4 regions of the Shewanella sp. S1-58-MNA-CIBAN-0166 genome follow, and region 3 is predicted to be linked to each of the others. Evidence: predicted binding sites of a transcription regulator. Region 3 holds the regulator's gene; each other region holds the start of a gene.

Region 1 (4,541 bases), on a different contig from region 3:
TCACGGCTGGATATGAGTGCATCATACGGCGCGCGGATAACCGTACGCTCTAAATCGCGTTGTGCACGTAATAAACCCGCTTCAGCACTTTTTAGTTTGGCTAATTCTTGTGCTAATTGCGGCTTGCGCAAACTAAGATCAGTTGGCTTACTGCTGGTTATTTCGGCCCATTCACGTAAGGCAACTTCAGCATTGGCTCGTTCTTGTACCATGTTGGCTTTAGACGAGGCTATGTTTGCTTGAGCATCTAATAATCCAGCTTCATAGTCACTGGGATCAATTTTAGCTAAAACATCACCTTTTTTAACAAAGCCACCTTTGACGAATTTATCGGCTAAATAAATAATTTCACCACTGACTTGTGCGACGAGTTCGGTGTCGTATTTTGCCGCGACAACACCGTATGAACTGACAGAAAAAGTCATCGGTTTATATTCAAGTGCTTGAACAGACACTAAAGGGGTGGTATCAACTTCAGGCTTTTCTTCAGGCGGTTTTTTTAGTGCAGCAATGCCAACTAAACCGGCTATTCCAATACCTAATACTATGATGGGTAATATTATTTGTTTTTTAGTAGCCACAATGCTTCCTTTTTATAATCCGATATTTTTGCAGTAAGTTCATTTCATACCACCAATAGTCTTTTTTCTACTGTATATGTTAATCGATATGTTTAGTGTTTGTTGTTTCATTGTGTAAACTTGTGTGTCAACTACTTGCATGTGATCTCATGACATAAAACCTTTAGGGAACAGATATTGTGCAGATTGAAAACACCTCTAGATTACAACTGTCATTAATGACTCTTAATGACAGCGCACTATTATTTGAACTAGACCAAGATGAACGAGTCATGCACTTTCTTAATGGCGGCAATAAAACCACTCAGCATCAGATAGATACGATCATGTTACCTAGATTGGCTCAATATTTAAATCCGCCAAAAGGTTGGGGATTATGGAAAGTCCATGCGCTCGATTGTGACGCCAATGACCAACACGGGTTAAGCGGCGAGTATTTAGGCTGGGTATTAGTCAGACCGATGCACTTTTTTACCCAAGCACAACCGCATAACTTAGAGTTAGGTTGGCGGTTTAAGCATATTTGTTGGGGTAAAGGGTATGCTACAGAAGCTGCCAAAGCGGTCATGGATGCTGTCAGTGAGCCTGATGACGTGACTCATGTGAGTGCGATAGCAGTAGAGGAAAATATTGCCTCAATTGCGATTATGAAAAAACTCGGTATGACGTTTCAACATAAAAGTATTCACCGCGATCCTTTAGGCGATACTGAAGCCGTGTTTTATCAAAAAGCGGTGTAATGTTTTTTAAGGCAATAAAAAAAGCAGCCTGAGCTGCTCTTTTGTTGTATTACATACTGTCGATTACTTTTTAGCGTCTAAATAACGCTCAGCATCAAGTGCAGCCATACAACCCGTACCGGCAGAAGTGATGGCTTGACGGTAATGTTGATCCATCACGTCGCCACAAGCATAAACACCTTCAATACTGGTTTGAGTCGCATTGCCTTGTAAACCACTGTTTACTTGTAAGTAACCGTGATTCATTTCTAATTGACCAGCAAAAATACCAGTATTAGGGCTGTGACCAATCGCAATAAACACACCAGCGACTTCTAAATCGGTCACTGAACCATCTTTAGTGCTTTTCTTCTTAAGCCCAGTCACACCCATCTCGTTACCAGTGACTTCTTCAAGTGTTTGGTCTAGGTGTAAAATGATATTACCGTTCGCAACTTTATCCATTAAGCGATTGATCAGAATTTTTTCTGAACGGAAGCTGTCACGACGGTGAATTAAGTGAACTTCAGAAGCTATATTACTTAAGTAAAGTGCTTCTTCAACTGCAGTGTTACCACCACCAACCACCGCAACTTTTTGGTTACGATAGAAGAAACCATCACATGTTGCGCAGGCAGAAACACCACGGCCCATGAATGCTTCTTCAGACGGGAGGCCTAAATATTTAGCCGATGCGCCAGTAGCAATAATGAGTGCATCACACGTAAACTCGCCGTTGTCACCTTTTAAGCGGAAAGGTCGCTCAGTTAGGGTCACTTCGTTGATGTGATCAAAAATAATTTCAGTATCAAACTTCTCAGCGTGCTTTTGCATGCGTTCCATTAATGCTGGACCAGTTAAGTCTTCAGCATCGCCTGGCCAGTTTTCTACTTCAGTCGTAGTGGTTAATTGACCACCTTGCTGCATGCCTGTAATCATCACAGGATTTAAATTTGCACGCGCAGCATAAACAGCAGCGGTATAGCCAGCAGGGCCAGAACCTAAAATTAGTAGGTTAACGTGACGAGCTTCACTCATGATTTTGTTCTCCGATAACATGCCTTAAGCAATTTGCATGGGATTGTATGGAATTTACTACTGCGGGTAAAGTGAAGTTGAGTGCAGGAAATCGATTGAGCTAATCTATTGTGTAAATATTCCGTTTCAGGTGAGGTAATGATACACATTAACTCGCTTGAAACGGTTACTTGTCGTTCAACGAACGATTGATTGTTTGTTAGGTTTAATAAACCAAGTGACAGGTTGGTAAATTATTTTTTTCTAAATAATTCTGGTGGTATTCCTCGGCAATTTGGAATGTTTGTATCGGTACAATTTCAGTCACAATATGACGCTGTCCCCATTTACCGCTGCGTGCTAATGCCAGCTTTGAGCTTTCAGCTTGGGCTTTTTGCTCTTTATCGTGAAAAAAAATCGTGCTGCGATATTGAGTACCAATGTCACCGCCCTGCATATTCAGCATGGTTGGGTTGTGATTTTTCCAAAAAGTGTCCAACAAGTCGTCGTAACTGACGATTTCTGGATCAAACTCAACTTGAACCACTTCTGCGTGACCAGTTGAACCCGTCTTCACTTCTTTATATGTGGTCGCACTGTCTTTGCCACCCATGTAGCCACACGTTGCGTTACTGACGCCGTTAATTTCACGGAAAAAATATTCAACACCCCAAAAACAGCCTGCACCAAATGTTGCTAACGCCATGACATACCCTTAAAACAAATTATAGAAGTCTAGATGGCTACAATTGTGTTGAATATTGTGTAGTTTTGCAAGCAAACTTTTATTAATAAATAAATCTAACATATGCCACCAATAAAATAGCGTTTGGCTATGATAGAATCCGCGACAATAGGCAGTAATAGTTAACATCGTTTTACGTCAAAGTTAACTACGCCATATAATAATGAGACAAGGAGTTGATAGTGTTATCTGACCTGATGATAAACCATGATTTTTTAGCCTATACCTTAGCCAATCCAAATCAATTACCTGAAGCATCTGATTTTATGTTGGCAGATCATACCCGTGTAGATGTATGGGATACGGGAGTGATTGTATTTACTCCGGCTAATGCAACCAAAGATATCGTGCTGTCTTGTGCTGTGCACGGTAATGAAACTGCACCGATTGAAATCTGTAATCAACTCATTAAAGATTTGCTCAGCCAACGAATTGTTGCCAAGCAGCGAGTGATGTTTTTAATTGGTAATCCGGCCGCGATCATCAATAAAACCCGTTTTATTGATGAAAACATGAATCGTCTATTTAGTGGCGCGCATTCTAAAGGCGAGGGCTTAAGCCATCCGGAGCGTCACCGAGCAAAAGCGTTAGAGCAATACGTGGCAGACTTTTTCAATGCCAATAATGACAATCAGCGTATTCATTACGACTTACATACTGCTATTCGTGCTTCTAAGCATGAAAAGTTTGCCATATACCCATACCGTCCTGGCCGTGCTTTTAGCGGTGAACAAATTATGTTTTTGGCGGCATGTGGCGTTGATACTATGTTGTTTCACCACGAACCAACAACGACGTTTAGTTATTATTCGTCAGAGCAATTTCAAGCAGATGCTTTTACTGTGGAATTAGGCAAAGTAATGCCATTTGGCCAAAATGATATGAGTCGTTTTGCACAAACTCATACTATGCTTGAAAAGTTGATTACTGAAACTGAGTTAGCACCTGTTGAGTTCGACCCTAGCAAGGTCAACTTGTATAAGGTATCGCGCTCTATTAACAAGCACTTTGATAATTTTGAATTTAGCTTTGCAGGCGATGCAGAAAACTTCAGTGCCTTTAGTCAGGGCGAGGTATTAGCGACAGAAGGCGGGAAGCAAATCACAGTCGAGCAACCATTAGAAGCGATCGTATTTCCTAATGAGAACGTGCCGGTTGGCCAACGTACGGTGTTATGTTTAGTACCCGCGTTGAACGAAACTATTATCTAGTCGTAAAGCAATATATACATGTCAATCGCGAGTAAAATGCGTTTACAGTGAGAGTAAGTATTGATAGGTAGTTTACGTTAACGTAATGTCTACTCGCATAGTATAAATAGAGCCATGTTTATGTTGAACATGGCTCAACAATAACAAGAGCATAATATGAGCAACGCACCACTGACCAATGAAACAGTGCACCGTGTCAGCTTCTTAGACAAAGCGTCATTGCACATCCCCATCTTGCGTATTTTGCAAGCTGATGGCACCACTTATG
Region 2 (4,541 bases), on a different contig from region 3:
TGTCCCAAAAGGGATGGTTAATGCATTACTGCAAACTATCTGTAACAGATTAATCATCAATAATAATTCACCTGTTCAACCTCACAAAACCTAACTGTTAAATACATCTTTCATCTCTTTACCGCCTCACTTTGTGATCTAAATCATGTGTCTGGGATCTAATTAGGTACCTCTATAGGGGTACTGCTGTTTTGTTGATCTGAATCAATGATGTTAACGATTAACTTCAGTAGGTTAACCGCAAATGTTAAGGATGCACAGAATTGCATCTAGTTGTCATTGCCAAGGAGTGTTAAAAAATGAATAAGAAAATTACCCTAAGTTTAGTTGCTGCTTCTTTATTAACTGCTGGTTTTTCATTTGGTGCTGCGGCCCATCAAGCAGGAGATATTATTGTTCGTGCTGGTGTGGCAATGGTTGCTCCAAATGAGTCAAGCCCTGTAGTCGCAAATATTGCTGAATTTAGCGTAGATAACGATGTCCAATTAGGGCTAAATTTTGGTTATATGCTAACTGATAATATCGGTATTGAATTATTAGCGGCATCGCCTTTTAGTCACGATGTGTCACTGGGTGAACTCGGTAAAATTGCTGACTCAAAGCAATTACCTCCAACACTGGTCGCACAATATTACTTTGGCGATTCACAGTCTGCTTTACGTCCCTATATTGGCTTAGGGGTTAATTTTACCAACTTTTATGACAGTGAATTTACTCAAGAGGCGAAAGATCTTGGTTTAGATAATTTGAGCCTATCGAACTCTTGGGGCGTGGCGGCTCAAGTTGGGCTTGATTATCAAATTGACAAGAAATGGTTGGTTAACGCGTCTGTTTGGTATGCTCAAATTGCAACGGATGTGAGCTTTGACATGGGGGCAGATCATGTTGTGGTTGATACAGACATTGATCCTTGGGTTTACATGATCAGCGTCGGTTATACTTATTAAGCTAGGGTAGAATACGTTAGCGAAAAACGAACATATGAAACAGGAACCTACGGGTTCCTGTTTTTGTTGATGGCACTTATGGAGACTTTTTACGCGGTTTCCAATGGCGAGTATTGTAAATGTACTCTGGTAATAAACGATTTATCCACGCGACAATGCGCCAGCGTTTAGTGACATACACTCGGCGTTTACCTTTTTGCAAGGCTGAGATGATTTGTGTAGCCACTTTATCGATAGGCGACAACAGCAATTGTGTATTCAAATGAACGGCTTTATCAAATAACCCTAATTGAATATCACTAATGGTAATAGGCAGCTTTAATCGTTGTGCATGCATACTCAAGCCTTGCAGGTAATTTTCAGCAAAGGCTTTGGAGGCATGATAAGCCACATTAGGCCCTCCACGTTGACCGGCTATTGAGTTAATGGCGGCTAGTTGGCCGTAACCTTGCTCGCACATTAATTTAAAAATACAGTTATTTGCCGCAGCAAAGCCCATTACGTTAATATCGATAGTGTGCTTATCAATTGCCCAAGGCAGGGTAGAATCGTAGTCATTAACACCGGTATTAACAATCACCAAATGGGCGCCATTATGTTTGCTCCAGGCGGCATTCAGCTGTGCTATTAGTGTGTCAGGTTGATTAATTACTAACGGATATACACTGACATCGCCAGGCAGACTTTGACTAAACTCGTTAAGTGATTCAGGGTCGTTAACAAAAAGCACCAGCGAAACTTGCTGTGCAGATAACTGTCTGGCTAAGGCTTGGCTCAGTTGAGAGCTGGCGCCAATAATCATCGCTGTCGCTGTAGACATGATTCATCTCATCAAAAATAATGACTCATAATAGAAATAACATCAGTTGATAACAAGTAAGAAAAAAATTCAACTTGAGACGTGTAGACTTCCAGCCATCCAAGTGTATGATGGTTATCTAACAGATTGACCGATATTAACGTTAGCAATAAGCCATTCTGTCGCGGTTTAGGCTAGGTGAGTAGGTTAGTTATGTTTGCAAACGACATTTGACAATCGATGATGACCGCTGTTTTTAGCGCTAAACTGAATGTTGAAACTGTGACATAACAGACATTAACGTTATTGTGAAAAGGCTGGTTGGTTAATCGAGCGCTGGTTAATCAAGTACATGTGTTTAATTAATCTAAAGGTGAGACGTATGCCGGTTCGAATTCCAGATAACCTGCCTGCAGCAGGTATTTTAGAGTCAGAAAATATCTTTGTGATGTCTGAAACCCGAGCTGCTAATCAGGACATTCGTCCAATGCGGGTATTAATCTTGAATCTAATGCCTAATAAAATCGAAACTGAAACCCAGTTGTTGCGATTACTGGGCAATACGCCCTTGCAAGTTGGGGTCGATTTATTACGCATTCATGATAAGGAATCTAAGCATACATCAGTGGATCACATGAATACTTTTTATCGTGATTTTGAAGACATTAGAAATAACAATTACGATGGTTTGATTATTACCGGCGCACCGTTAGGAAAAATTGATTTTAAAGATGTGGTGTATTGGGACCACATTCGCGAAATTATTGACTGGTCACAACAACATGTCACTTCAGTACTGTTTTTGTGTTGGGCAGCTCATGCTGGTTTGTATCATCTTTATGATTTACATCGTCAGTTATTAGCGAATAAACGTTCAGGTGTATTTAATCATCGAAGAACCAGCGACCCACACCCACTATTGCGCGGTTTTGATGATGAGTTTTTTGCACCGCACTCACGATTTGCTGAAATGGATATTGAACAAATTCGTCAACATCCAGATTTAGAAGTGTTGGCTGAATCAGACGAGGCTGGCGCGTATATTGTACTCAGTCGTGATAATCATAATGTGTTTGTTATGGGCCACCCTGAATATCAAAAAGACACCTTGAATGAAGAATATGTGCGCGATGTTGGCGAAGGCCTCAAGCCAGATATTCCGCAAAACTATTACCGACAAGATGACCCAACACAAGATACTATTGTTCGTTGGCATAGTCATGGCAGCTTATTAGTCAGTAATTGGCTTAATTATTATGTTTACCAGTTAACGCCATATGACTTGTCTGACATGAATGCGAAAACACCATGGGAAAGTAAAAAGTAAACTTGAATATAGTTATACCGGCGTTTTAACGTTGACTTCGTTTCGATAAAAGCTATTGTTAAACTTAGATGTTTTTATTGTAAGGTCGAGGTTAAATGGTTAAAACCAAGTTGATGATATTATTGGTGTGTGCAGTAAGCTGGCCGCTAACTACCTGGGGGGCCGGTGACATTTTTAGTGACGCTAATGGCACTATTATGAATGGTGCCAATGTTAGCAACAATACTGTTATCAACAGTACTGTTAGCGATAATACCGTTAGCGACAATACCGTTAGCAACAATACTGTTAGCAACAATACCGTTAGCGATAATACTGATAGCACAGAAATTACTGATAGTACAAAAATTACTGATATCAAACAACAGTTAGCCACATTAAGCTCACCACAACAACGCATTGACTTTTTACAACAACAGCGACCACAAAGTGCTCAATGGCCGATTGAACAGCAAGGCCAGTTATTGCATTTACTGGCAATAGAGCAAGAAGTTAACAGTGATCTTGTTGCTGCAATTAACAGCTATAGCCATGCCATTAAATTACTTACACCACATCCTCTTAGCAAAGAACTGGTCAAAAGCTATCTCGAACGCTCATTCATACTTTACCTTCAAACTAACGACACCCAAATTTATTGCCCAGATCGTGAAGTGGCGATTACATTAGCCCGTCAGCTTGGAAACGTTGATATCTTGGCCGAAGTGTTAGCGCAAAGTGCGTATTGCCATAATAAACCAAGTGATTTTGGCGAAGGTCTCAAAAGGTTAAATGAAGCTTTAGCGTTAGCGCAACAACATCAATTAGGACTGAGTCGTCAAGCGATGATATTCAATGCCACGGCTGCTATCTATCGTGACAATGGTTTAAACCGTAAAGCCTACGAATACTTTAACAAAGCCTATGACTTTTGGGAGCAAGCCCAAGATAAACAAGACATGTTTAATATGTTGCATAACATGGTGGGCGAATCGATTAAATTGGCCTTGTGGGGGGAAAATAAAGCTCATTTAGCCCAAATGCAGCAACTGGTAGGACAATCGCCAGAGTTTGCTGACTTTGATTTTTTCTATCAATTTAATACGGGTATTAGCTGTTGGGCTCAAGGTTTATTTCAAGAAGGTATAGATCATTTTTTGCGCGCACTTGAAGTGCAAGATACAACCCAAGAAAAATACTTTGTCGACGCTACGCATGCATGGTTGGCATTGAGTTATTTTCGCCAACAACAACCAGATAAAGCTTTTAAGTATGCTGAAATATTTTCTGGTTCGGCGACTTATGACGGCCATTCCAATGAACTGAAATTGATGATTGCGGCCATTATTGATTACGCCAATGGGTCGAGTAATCTGGGCATGAATAAGCTTTTGGATACCATCGATTTACAAAAAAAGCACTTTGCTAACATCATAAATAACGATGTGGTTAATTCATCATTAGACCATAATCTTACCGTGGCTGAGTT
Region 3 (4,541 bases):
TTGCATGTCTTGATACATGGTTGGGGCAAAGATACCCGCCAGTTGAGTAGGGAATGCCATGGTGCCCGTAAAGCCATCATTGACATCTTTAGCACCGAATAAAGTGAACTGTAAGAAATGGTTACCGTCATTAATCACGTCGATATTAAACCCGCCGAGGTGGGTATCTTTAGTGATGATGTCACCAAATAATTCGCCATTGCCGTACTGTGACTCAAAGCCTTGACCATAGCAAAAACGCACTGTTTGGCCTTCAATACCGGTGATATCACCCAAGTTGTAACCTAAGGTAAGACCATCAAAGTTGAAATTGACTAAGTGACCAGATGGCGTGCCGCCTCTGAGTTCATTTTCACGATAATGATTTGGTGGACCGTACGTTGAAGGACGACGTCCAATAGAAAGGTAAGTGCCACTGCCGTTAATGTCTTTCCAATTAAAATAGGCGCGCTCTACTTTTAACTCATCACCACTGGTGCTACCGCTACTGGTGCCGTCCATGGTGAATGAATTCCATGAGTCGAATACTTTAACCCCAGCAGAGTCTCCCCAGCTCTTAAACATGGTTAAGCGTCCTGCAAAGCTGACGTTATCCCACACTTTGGCGTCAATGTTTAGGCGTAAACGAGTTGTGTAAAATATATCATTATCAATGTCTTGTTGGGTTTTTTGGCCTAACAACATTGGCATAACGCCTTGAAGCATACCGCTTTGAAACGCGCTAGCTAAATCAGGGTTTGCCATCATCATTTGGCCTAAAGGTGAGGTAGCACTGTTTGGATCGCCAAACACTCCTGACATGGCTTTAGCGCCAAAGTCAGAAAAGTTAACGTTCATGGCTGGGTTCCAAGTGACGTTTTGATAATGTAATGAATGTGCTTTAGTTCTAAAATCACCCGTAATGGCTATTCTGTCTAAGGCTGTGTGACGCTCGGTTTTGTCAACTCGTGAATTTAAATCATCAAGATCTTCATTAATAGTAGCGAGTTGCTGTTTAAGGTCGGCAATTTTTTGTGCATCGGTATCTGCTGCTAGGCTTGCGCCGCTCATAAAGAGCGCGTTAGCCACTAATATTGAGATGAGAGTTCTCATGGTCTTTCTCCCCTTTATTTGCCAACTAACAAGGTCAATTTGGCAAATTTTTTGTGTCAGAATCCCTGAGGCTAAGCCTCACAGTTTTTCGTTTGGTTTATTGGCTGATGTTTCTTTTAGAACGAAAAGATACTCAGCATTGATGATTTAGCCGCAGGTAGCTGGTTGGTCTGAATCGGCGGCGTGGTCATATAAGAACTGTTGAATGTCTTTTATGTCTTTTTCTGATAAGGCTTCAAAAACGGCAGGTTTGGCTTTGTGCTTATCACGGGTGAAAAAACGATCCCATTGGCTCATGGTTTTGGTCATTGGGGTTAATTCAGGACCTTCACTGTTAGCGCTGTGGCAGGCTTTACATTCTTTTTTGTACAGGTGCTTACCTTTTTTAGGATTACCACCATCTGCGGCCATCACTTGGGTGCCAAGTGATAATGCCATAGCAACTGCGATACCAACTTTAATGTAAGTGTTCATCATTTTGTCCTCTGTCGGGCTTATTAGGGTTGTGCATTAACAGCATTTAATTATTTCTTTGCTGTAAACAATGTTACCTAAAAGTGAGTAGTGTTAATTTGAAGTAGATCATATCCATGAGAAAAATCTAATTGAAAAAAAGTTAATTGAAAGAAATCTAATGAACTAGTGTGATGTGGATCTATTGCGCCAAGATGAGGATTTTGCTAGAGGAGATAAAAGTGGTTTTTTTGATACTTATTGATGGCGTTTTTAGGTGAGAAATAGACTGCTTGATAAATAGAAGGGGAAGATTTTAATCATTATTAGCGAACAAGCCCATTGATGGCTGGTTTTGTTTACAGGTACAGAATAGCTGATTAGCTCATTAACGTGTTGGTCGACATAATCACTAATACAGTGGCACTAATACTACATAACACTAAGGTGACTATGCGGGTTTTATCTTTATCAACGCGGCCAATTAATCTACCTGAGACAAGATAACCAGCAACGACTGAAGGCAATAATAGCAGTGATAGCCATAAATGCTTCACTTCAACTAAGCCGACGATGGTTAGAATAGCTAAGGCAATTAATGAGCTAAACACGAAAAAGGCAGATAATGCCGCTCTAAACTGACTTGGGTCTTGGCCTGCAAGCAAAATGGCCATTGGTGGACCACCGATAGCAGCAATATTGCCAAATATGCCTGAAAATACCCCAGCGATAAATAAACTGAGGCGATTAATGGGGGCGGTAAAGCGAAAAATGCTAAGAATAACAGCAATAAACACAATGCCTGCAATCACTAAGCCGAGTATGGCTTGTGGGGCAAACAGCAATAATCCAGCGCCTAAAAACCCCCCAGGGATCCGCCCGAGTAAGGCATATTGCAAACCATTAAATTGTAGGTGACCGCGTTCTCTAAATAAGGTCATTGCAGAAATGGCAAAGCCCATAACAATAATAGGAACAGGAACTAATTGAGGATTAACAATATACAGCAGCGGGCTAGCAACAACGGCTAACCCAAAGCCAATTAAGCTTTGGGTTAGCGCGCCAAAAAACACGATAATTGATGCCAGTATCAAGGTCGTTGGATCGATAAATGACATCATAAGTTCTCTTTAAAAACATGACGACTTCTTATTAGGGTCGTTTCAAAGTCTGTGAGGTATTGACTAATCAGTGAATTATTCGAGCTCTTCCCACTCGATACCCATATCATCCATTAACTTTTTCGCTTCACTTGGAATGCTATCAGGCTGATCTTTTGATAGATCACCGTCATAAGGTAATGGTTGACCTGTGTACGCATGCAAAAATGCTTCGCATAGCAGTTCACTGTTAGTTGCATGGCGCAGATTATTTATCTGGCGACGCGTCCGCTCATCCGTCAGTACTTTTAATACTTTTAAAGGGATAGAAACCGTAATTTTTTTTACTTGTTCATTTTTTTTGCCGTGCTCGGCATATGGGCTGATATATTCGCCATTCCACTCAGTCATTAACTTACCCTTAACGATAAATACGCTGCAGATTTTAAACCGTTACAATCTCTAGTCAAATTATTGCTACTATTTAATCCCGATTGCAAATAGATTTCTTGATGTTTAGACGTCTAAACGTCTATTTAAGTTGACGGATGGGGATCTCTTAGGTAAATTTGGACGTCTAGACATCTCTTTGTGTGTTTGTGAAATTTTAGGAGTCACCATGACTAAGCATCAAAACGCCACATTGGCCGTTCGCCAAGGTATTGAAACAGACACACAACATGGTGCTATCGTGCCACCGATTTATTTATCGACCAATTATTCATTCGATGGCCACAATAATCCGCGCGAGTTTGATTACAGTCGTTCGGGTAATCCTACTCGATGTATTTTAGGTGACGCACTCGCCAAACTCGAGCAAGGTGCTACCGGCGTGGTGACATGTACCGGCATGGCGGCGATTACATTGGTGACTAGCTTACTTGGCCCAGAGGATTTATTGGTTGTGCCGCACGATTGTTATGGTGGCAGTTACCGCTTATTTACTAACTTGGCCAAAAAAGGCCAATTTAAGTTATTGGTTGTTGATCAAACTGATGCGCAAGCGCTGAGCAAAGCGATAGCTCAAAAACCGAAAATGGTGTGGTTAGAAACGCCATCGAATCCTTTATTGCGGGTGGTAGACATTAATGCCATTAGTATCGCTTGCCATGACGTTGGCGCGCTAGTGACAGTCGATAACACCTTTTTATCACCAATATTACAGCAGCCATTATTATTAGGTGCAGACATTGTTATTCACTCAACCACCAAATACATCAATGGTCATAGCGATGTGGTCGGTGGAGCGGTAGTGGCTAAAGATCCTCAAGTGGGTGAGTTGTTACATTGGTGGTCAAATACTCTTGGGCTTACGGGTTCAGCATTTGACAGTTATTTAACCTTGCGAGGCTTACGTACTTTAGCGGTACGAATTCGTGAGCATCAACGTAATGCACAAAAGATTGTTGAGTTACTCAGCGCCAGTGATGTTGTGGCCAAGGTGTATTATCCGGGTTTAAAAGACCATCTAGGTCACGAAATTGCGGCAAAACAACAACAAGGCTTTGGCGCTATGTTAAGTTTTGAGTTAATCGGCGGCGAAGCGGAAGTGGTGGCATTTTTAAAGGCGCTGTCGTTGTTTAGTGTTGCCGAAAGTTTAGGCGGAGTGGAAAGTTTAGTCGCCGTTCCGGCCACCATGACCCATAGAGCAATGGACCCACAAGCAAGGCAAGAGGCTGGTATTAAAGAGACTTTATTGAGACTATCTGTCGGTATTGAAGATGCAGATGACCTCTTGGCCGATATTCAAGCAGGCCTAGCAGCTGTTGCCGCGATAAAATCAGCTTAATTCGAGTTTAAGTTAGCTGTGGTTTCGACCAAATTGGGTAAAATAGCAAAACATGCACTTGCAACACTATTGGTTTCAAAATAGAAGTCTAGCAGTCGCAACAAAAG
Region 4 (4,541 bases), on a different contig from region 3:
CAAAGTCGATGAACAAGCTTACACCCCGCTTGATGTACAAGGTTTAAATCCACAAACAGGCCGTTCTTACGAAGCAGGTTGGGACTTTACCACTACAACTCAAACATTAAAAATCAATGCTTATCAACTTGAGTTAGAAGATGAGATTGTTTACGAAGGCGGTCGTACAGATGGGCCTTATGGGGGTGGTGCTAACGTAAACGCCGATGAATCTCGCCGCTTTGGTGTGAGCACTGCTTATGATGTGCAGTTATCAAATGACTGGCTGCTAGGTGCTTCGTACGACTATATTGATGCAGAGTTCACTCAAGGTGAGAACGACGGTAAAGCGTTATCTTGGGTGGCAAAACATTCAGGTAAAGCCTTCGTAAGCTATGATTTTGCTGATAATTGGCAAGCGTTTGTTGAAGGTGTTTACACTGGTGAGCGTTACATGGAAGGCGACAACAGCAATACCGGTGATAAGTTAGACAGTTACGTGCTAACAAACCTTGCGCTTAACTATACCTATTCAGGTTGGAATGGTAGCTTACGTGTAGATAACTTGCTTGATGAAGATTATGTTGGCACTGGTTATTACTCGGCTTATGGCAGTGGTTATTATTCTGGTACTGGTCGCTCAATTAGACTGACTGCGGGTTATCGTTTCTAGATTATCTTTTTTTAGCGAATAACCTTTCGAAAGCCAGTAAACTATTACTGGCTTTCGTTTTAATATATCGTTAAATTAATGAATAAAGTGATTTATTCTAAGAAAAGGTAATTGATGAATATGACTAATCTTGAGCAACAAGTCCTTACTCAAGTTCAAGCTATTATTGGCAATGAAGAGCAAGTCATTGGTCGTCGTGGCATATTAATTCCATTAAAAAAATCTCTGATTAACGAAGCAGATATTCGAGTCGTTATCGATATCATTTCAGCGGATCCTGCTTTGGCAGCACATTTATTGTTACGCAGTAATACCGCGCAAACAGCAGGTGTCATATCAACAAAAAGCCGTAGTGTAAAAGATGCCTTAATCCGTTTGGGCCAAGTGAACATTTATCGCTACGCGTTTTCGTTTTACCTTAAAGAAAGACTTGATGAACTTTCTGAGCCTTACAAAAAACTGGTTCAAGGCTATTGGGCATTAAATGAAACCATTGCGGTGGATTGCATACAACTGTTACGTGAAGACAACGACATTGGTGTAGGCACTAAAATCGATGCGGATGAAATGCAAACATTAGCGTTGTTTAGTGTGTTTGGGCAGGTGATTGCGTTAACCGCTTTTGCTTATTTAAATGCTGAGTTGTCTCGACCAGTATCGTTAAAAGTATTGAAGTCGCTTATTGATAAACAACAACAGCAGTTATCGCTCGAAGCATTTGCGTCATTAGGGCTAGATGATGATTTACGCGAAGAATTTTTGATTGCACATAACTTACGCCAAACACAAAACCCTGATTCTCCAGGACTTGTGCTTCGACGCGTACTGTCTAAACGAGGTTTATTAATCAACCCGTTGTAGATTTATGCCTTCACTTGCTACCAGTTCGAGCCACTTTTGGATTAAATTTGCATTAGTGGCATCGCGACGATAGGCCCCAAACAAAGGACGTTTTAGTCCTTCTGCTCCTAATTTTACCGCAGTAAGGCTTAGCCCCTGACTCTCTCGGATAGACCAAGTTGGTAGGGTTGCTACGCCATCATTACAGGCTACTCTTTGTAACAGCATAGAGGTTAAATCGCATTGCTTTTGCTCGCCAGGTTCAATCCCCGCGGGCTCTAAAAAGTGTTTGTATATGTCTAAACGCGCTAAAGGCACGGGGTAACTGATTAAGGTTTGCTTTGCCAATTGCGCTGGCGTGACAAACGCTTGTGCCGCTAATGCGTGATCACTAGCAACGACTAACTTTACTTCAAAATCAAATAGATGCTGATATGCGACGCTATGTCCTGGCACAGGGTCAGATGTTAGCACTATATCTAAACTCCCCGTCTCCAACGCATTGAGTGAATCAAATAAATGACGGCTCGAAATGTCAATTTGAGCTGCTGGCGCATGCTGTTTAAATTGCTCAATAACGGGCATTAACCAACGAAAACAACTGTGGCATTCAATGCCTAGCTTAAGCTGTTGGCTTTCACCTTCTAAACCGCGTTTAAGATCTGACTCGGTTGCAATCACTTTCGGTAAGATTTCTTCCGCTAAATTCAGCAGACGTGAACCTTCGTGAGTAAACGTTAACGGTTTACTTTTACGAACAAAAATAGTTGAGTTAATTCGTGTCTCTAACTCTTTTATTTGATGAGAAAGCGCCGACTGGGTTACAAACCGTTTTTTAGCTGCACCCGCTAAACTGCCACTTTCCTTTAACGCCATCAAGGTGCGAAGGTGTCTAAGCTCTATCATTTTCTCTCCACATGAATCTTGCTCAACTAGCTGATGAAATCAATTCGATTGCTTGACAGCAGAGTAACACAATAAACTTCTAGACGTCCAGACGCCTATGTAGCTTTTCTACATAAATGGCTATAAATTTTTGCTCAACGAAAAGGAAAGCAGTATGAAAATTTCAAGTTTAGGATTTCCCCGCATAGGACGTCAGCGTGAATTGAAGTTTGTTTTAGAACGTTATTGGCGCGGTGAAGCAACATTAACGGAGCTGAAAAACGTTGCCAGTGAATTAAAACGCACTCATTGGCAGTGGCAAGCAGATGCGGGTGTTGAATTACTGCCAGTAGGGGATTTTGCTTATTATGACCAGGTGCTAACCCTGAGCGCGACCTTAAATGTGATCCCCGATCGTCATCGGGCCACTCAAGCTGATGGCAGCCCAGCCGCTGTCGATATTGACACCTTATTTCGCGTGGCTCGTGGCCGTTCGCAAAGCGGCCAACATGCGTGTGCGGCAGAAATGACCAAGTTTTTTAATACTAACTACCATTACCAAGTGCCAGAACTAAGCGCTGATCAAACATTTGAGATTGCCTTTGAACAATTGTTTGATGAAGTCACAGAAGCACAGCAATTAGGTCATCAAGCAAAACCTGTGCTGCTCGGTCCGGTGACGTATTTATACTTATCTAAAAGCCTTTCTGAGTTTAATAAGTTGACGTTGTTACCGCCGTTATTGGTTGCCTATCAACAAATTTTGTCTCGTTTTGCTGCCCAAGGTGTGAGTTGGGTACAGCTTGATGAACCGGTATTAGCGGCAGACTTAACCGATGAGTGGCAGCAAGCCATTAGCCACAGTTATCAAACGTTAGCGCAACAAAAGCCAGCATCATTAAAGGTTTTACTCGCCAGTTATTACGGTTCTATTGCCCATCATCAAGCATTGGTGAGTGCATTACCGGTTGAGGGGCTACATCTTGATTTAGTCACCGCGCCAGAACAGCTTGATGTGTTTGTTAATGCTTTAGGCGTTCAGCAGGTACTTTCTGTTGGGGTGGTTAATGGCCGTAATGTGTGGGCTGCTGATGTTGATGTGATTGCGCAGAAGGTAACCGAGTTAGCGACCACGTTAGGCGATTGTTTATGGATTGCACCTTCATGTTCATTGTTGCATTGTCCTGTGGATGTCGAGGTTGAAAGCCAATTAATTACGCCATTACTTGGCCAATTAGCTTTTGCGAAACAAAAATTATTTGAACTTAACGAAATTCATCAATTAATCGTTGAGCAAGGTTCAGCAACTAGCCGAGCGATTATTGATCGTTGCCAGCAACGCCGCTTGGCAAAAGCTGCCGCAGTTAATCAACAGGTTGTAGAACGTGTGTCGCAGCTAACCGCTGATGATTTTGAACGTAACAGTCCATTTGCCCGCCGTATCATTGCCCAACAACAAAAGTTAGCGCTGCCATTATTACCCACAACCACCATAGGTTCATTCCCGCAAACGCCAGCTATTCGGGGGTTACGCAGTCGCTGGCGTAAAGGCGAAATCAATGACAATGATTACCGTTCACAGCTTGAGCAAGTCACTCAAGACACCATTTCTCGTCAACTTAAATTGGGTATCGACGTGCTAGTTCACGGCGAAGCTGAGCGTAATGACATGGTGGAGTATTTTGGTGAACAATTAGAGGGCGTTGGGTTTACTCAATTTGGTTGGGTGCAAAGTTATGGTTCTCGTTGCGTTAAGCCGCCGTTAATTTATGGCGATGTGTCTCGCCCCAAACCAATGACGGTCGACTGGGCTACCTATGCGCAAAGCTTAACCGACAAGCCTGTTAAGGGCATGCTAACGGGTCCGGTGACCATTTTACATTGGTCGTTCGCTCGTGAAGATATTCCACGTAAAGATATTGCTAACCAACTTGCATTAGCAGTACGTGACGAAGTGGTCGATTTAGAAAGTGCAGGTATTGGCATTATTCAAATTGATGAACCTGCATTTCGTGAAGGTTTACCGATTAAACAAAGCCAATGGGCAGATTATTTAACCTGGGCGGTGGATGCGTTTAAGTTATCGGCTGCAGGTGTTGAAGATGCAACTCAAATCCATACACACATGTGTTACAGCGAGTTCAATGACACCATTAATGCCATA

What was found. The regulator MetJ, encoded in region 3, represses methionine synthesis genes. The targets are predictions, from matches to a motif close to TAGACGTCTAGACGTCTA.
Region 1: msrA (peptide-methionine (S)-S-oxide reductase MsrA) is a predicted target of MetJ. The motif match lies at 3,046-3,063, and genes of this name have one in related genera.
Region 2: metA (homoserine O-acetyltransferase MetA) is a predicted target of MetJ. The motif match lies at 1,844-1,861, and genes of this name have one in related genera.
Region 4: metE (5-methyltetrahydropteroyltriglutamate--homocysteine S-methyltransferase) is a predicted target of MetJ. The motif match lies at 2,471-2,488, and genes of this name have one in related genera.

What each region holds. Positions count from the first base shown of each region.
Region 1 is NZ_JBEOPN010000023.1:64,222-68,762, forward strand. Features, by position in the region: gene AAEY99_RS14415 (efflux RND transporter periplasmic adaptor subunit) at 1-581, opposite strand, end outside; gene AAEY99_RS14420 (GNAT family N-acetyltransferase) at 761-1,321, shown strand; gene trxB (thioredoxin-disulfide reductase) at 1,385-2,338, opposite strand; gene msrA (peptide-methionine (S)-S-oxide reductase MsrA) at 2,544-3,023, opposite strand; gene astE (succinylglutamate desuccinylase) at 3,245-4,273, shown strand; gene AAEY99_RS14440 (thiamine pyrophosphate-dependent dehydrogenase E1 component subunit alpha) at 4,430-4,541, shown strand, end outside.
Region 2 is NZ_JBEOPN010000010.1:100,788-105,328, forward strand. Features, by position in the region: gene AAEY99_RS08375 (nucleotidyltransferase family protein) at 1-53, shown strand, start outside; gene ompW (outer membrane protein OmpW) at 300-947, shown strand; gene AAEY99_RS08385 (SDR family NAD(P)-dependent oxidoreductase) at 1,024-1,767, opposite strand; gene metA (homoserine O-acetyltransferase MetA) at 2,129-3,073, shown strand; gene AAEY99_RS08395 (diguanylate cyclase) at 3,169-4,541, shown strand, end outside.
Region 3 is NZ_JBEOPN010000011.1:88,724-93,264, reverse strand. Features, by position in the region: gene AAEY99_RS08965 (DUF3373 domain-containing protein) at 1-1,092, opposite strand, end outside; gene AAEY99_RS08960 (c-type cytochrome) at 1,240-1,569, opposite strand; gene AAEY99_RS08955 (sulfite exporter TauE/SafE family protein) at 1,926-2,666, opposite strand; gene metJ (met regulon transcriptional regulator MetJ) at 2,742-3,056, opposite strand; gene metB (cystathionine gamma-synthase) at 3,265-4,434, shown strand.
Region 4 is NZ_JBEOPN010000021.1:45,610-50,150, reverse strand. Features, by position in the region: gene AAEY99_RS13530 (TonB-dependent receptor) at 1-652, shown strand, start outside; gene AAEY99_RS13525 (HDOD domain-containing protein) at 773-1,513, shown strand; gene AAEY99_RS13520 (LysR family transcriptional regulator) at 1,496-2,398, opposite strand; gene metE (5-methyltetrahydropteroyltriglutamate--homocysteine S-methyltransferase) at 2,553-4,541, shown strand, end outside.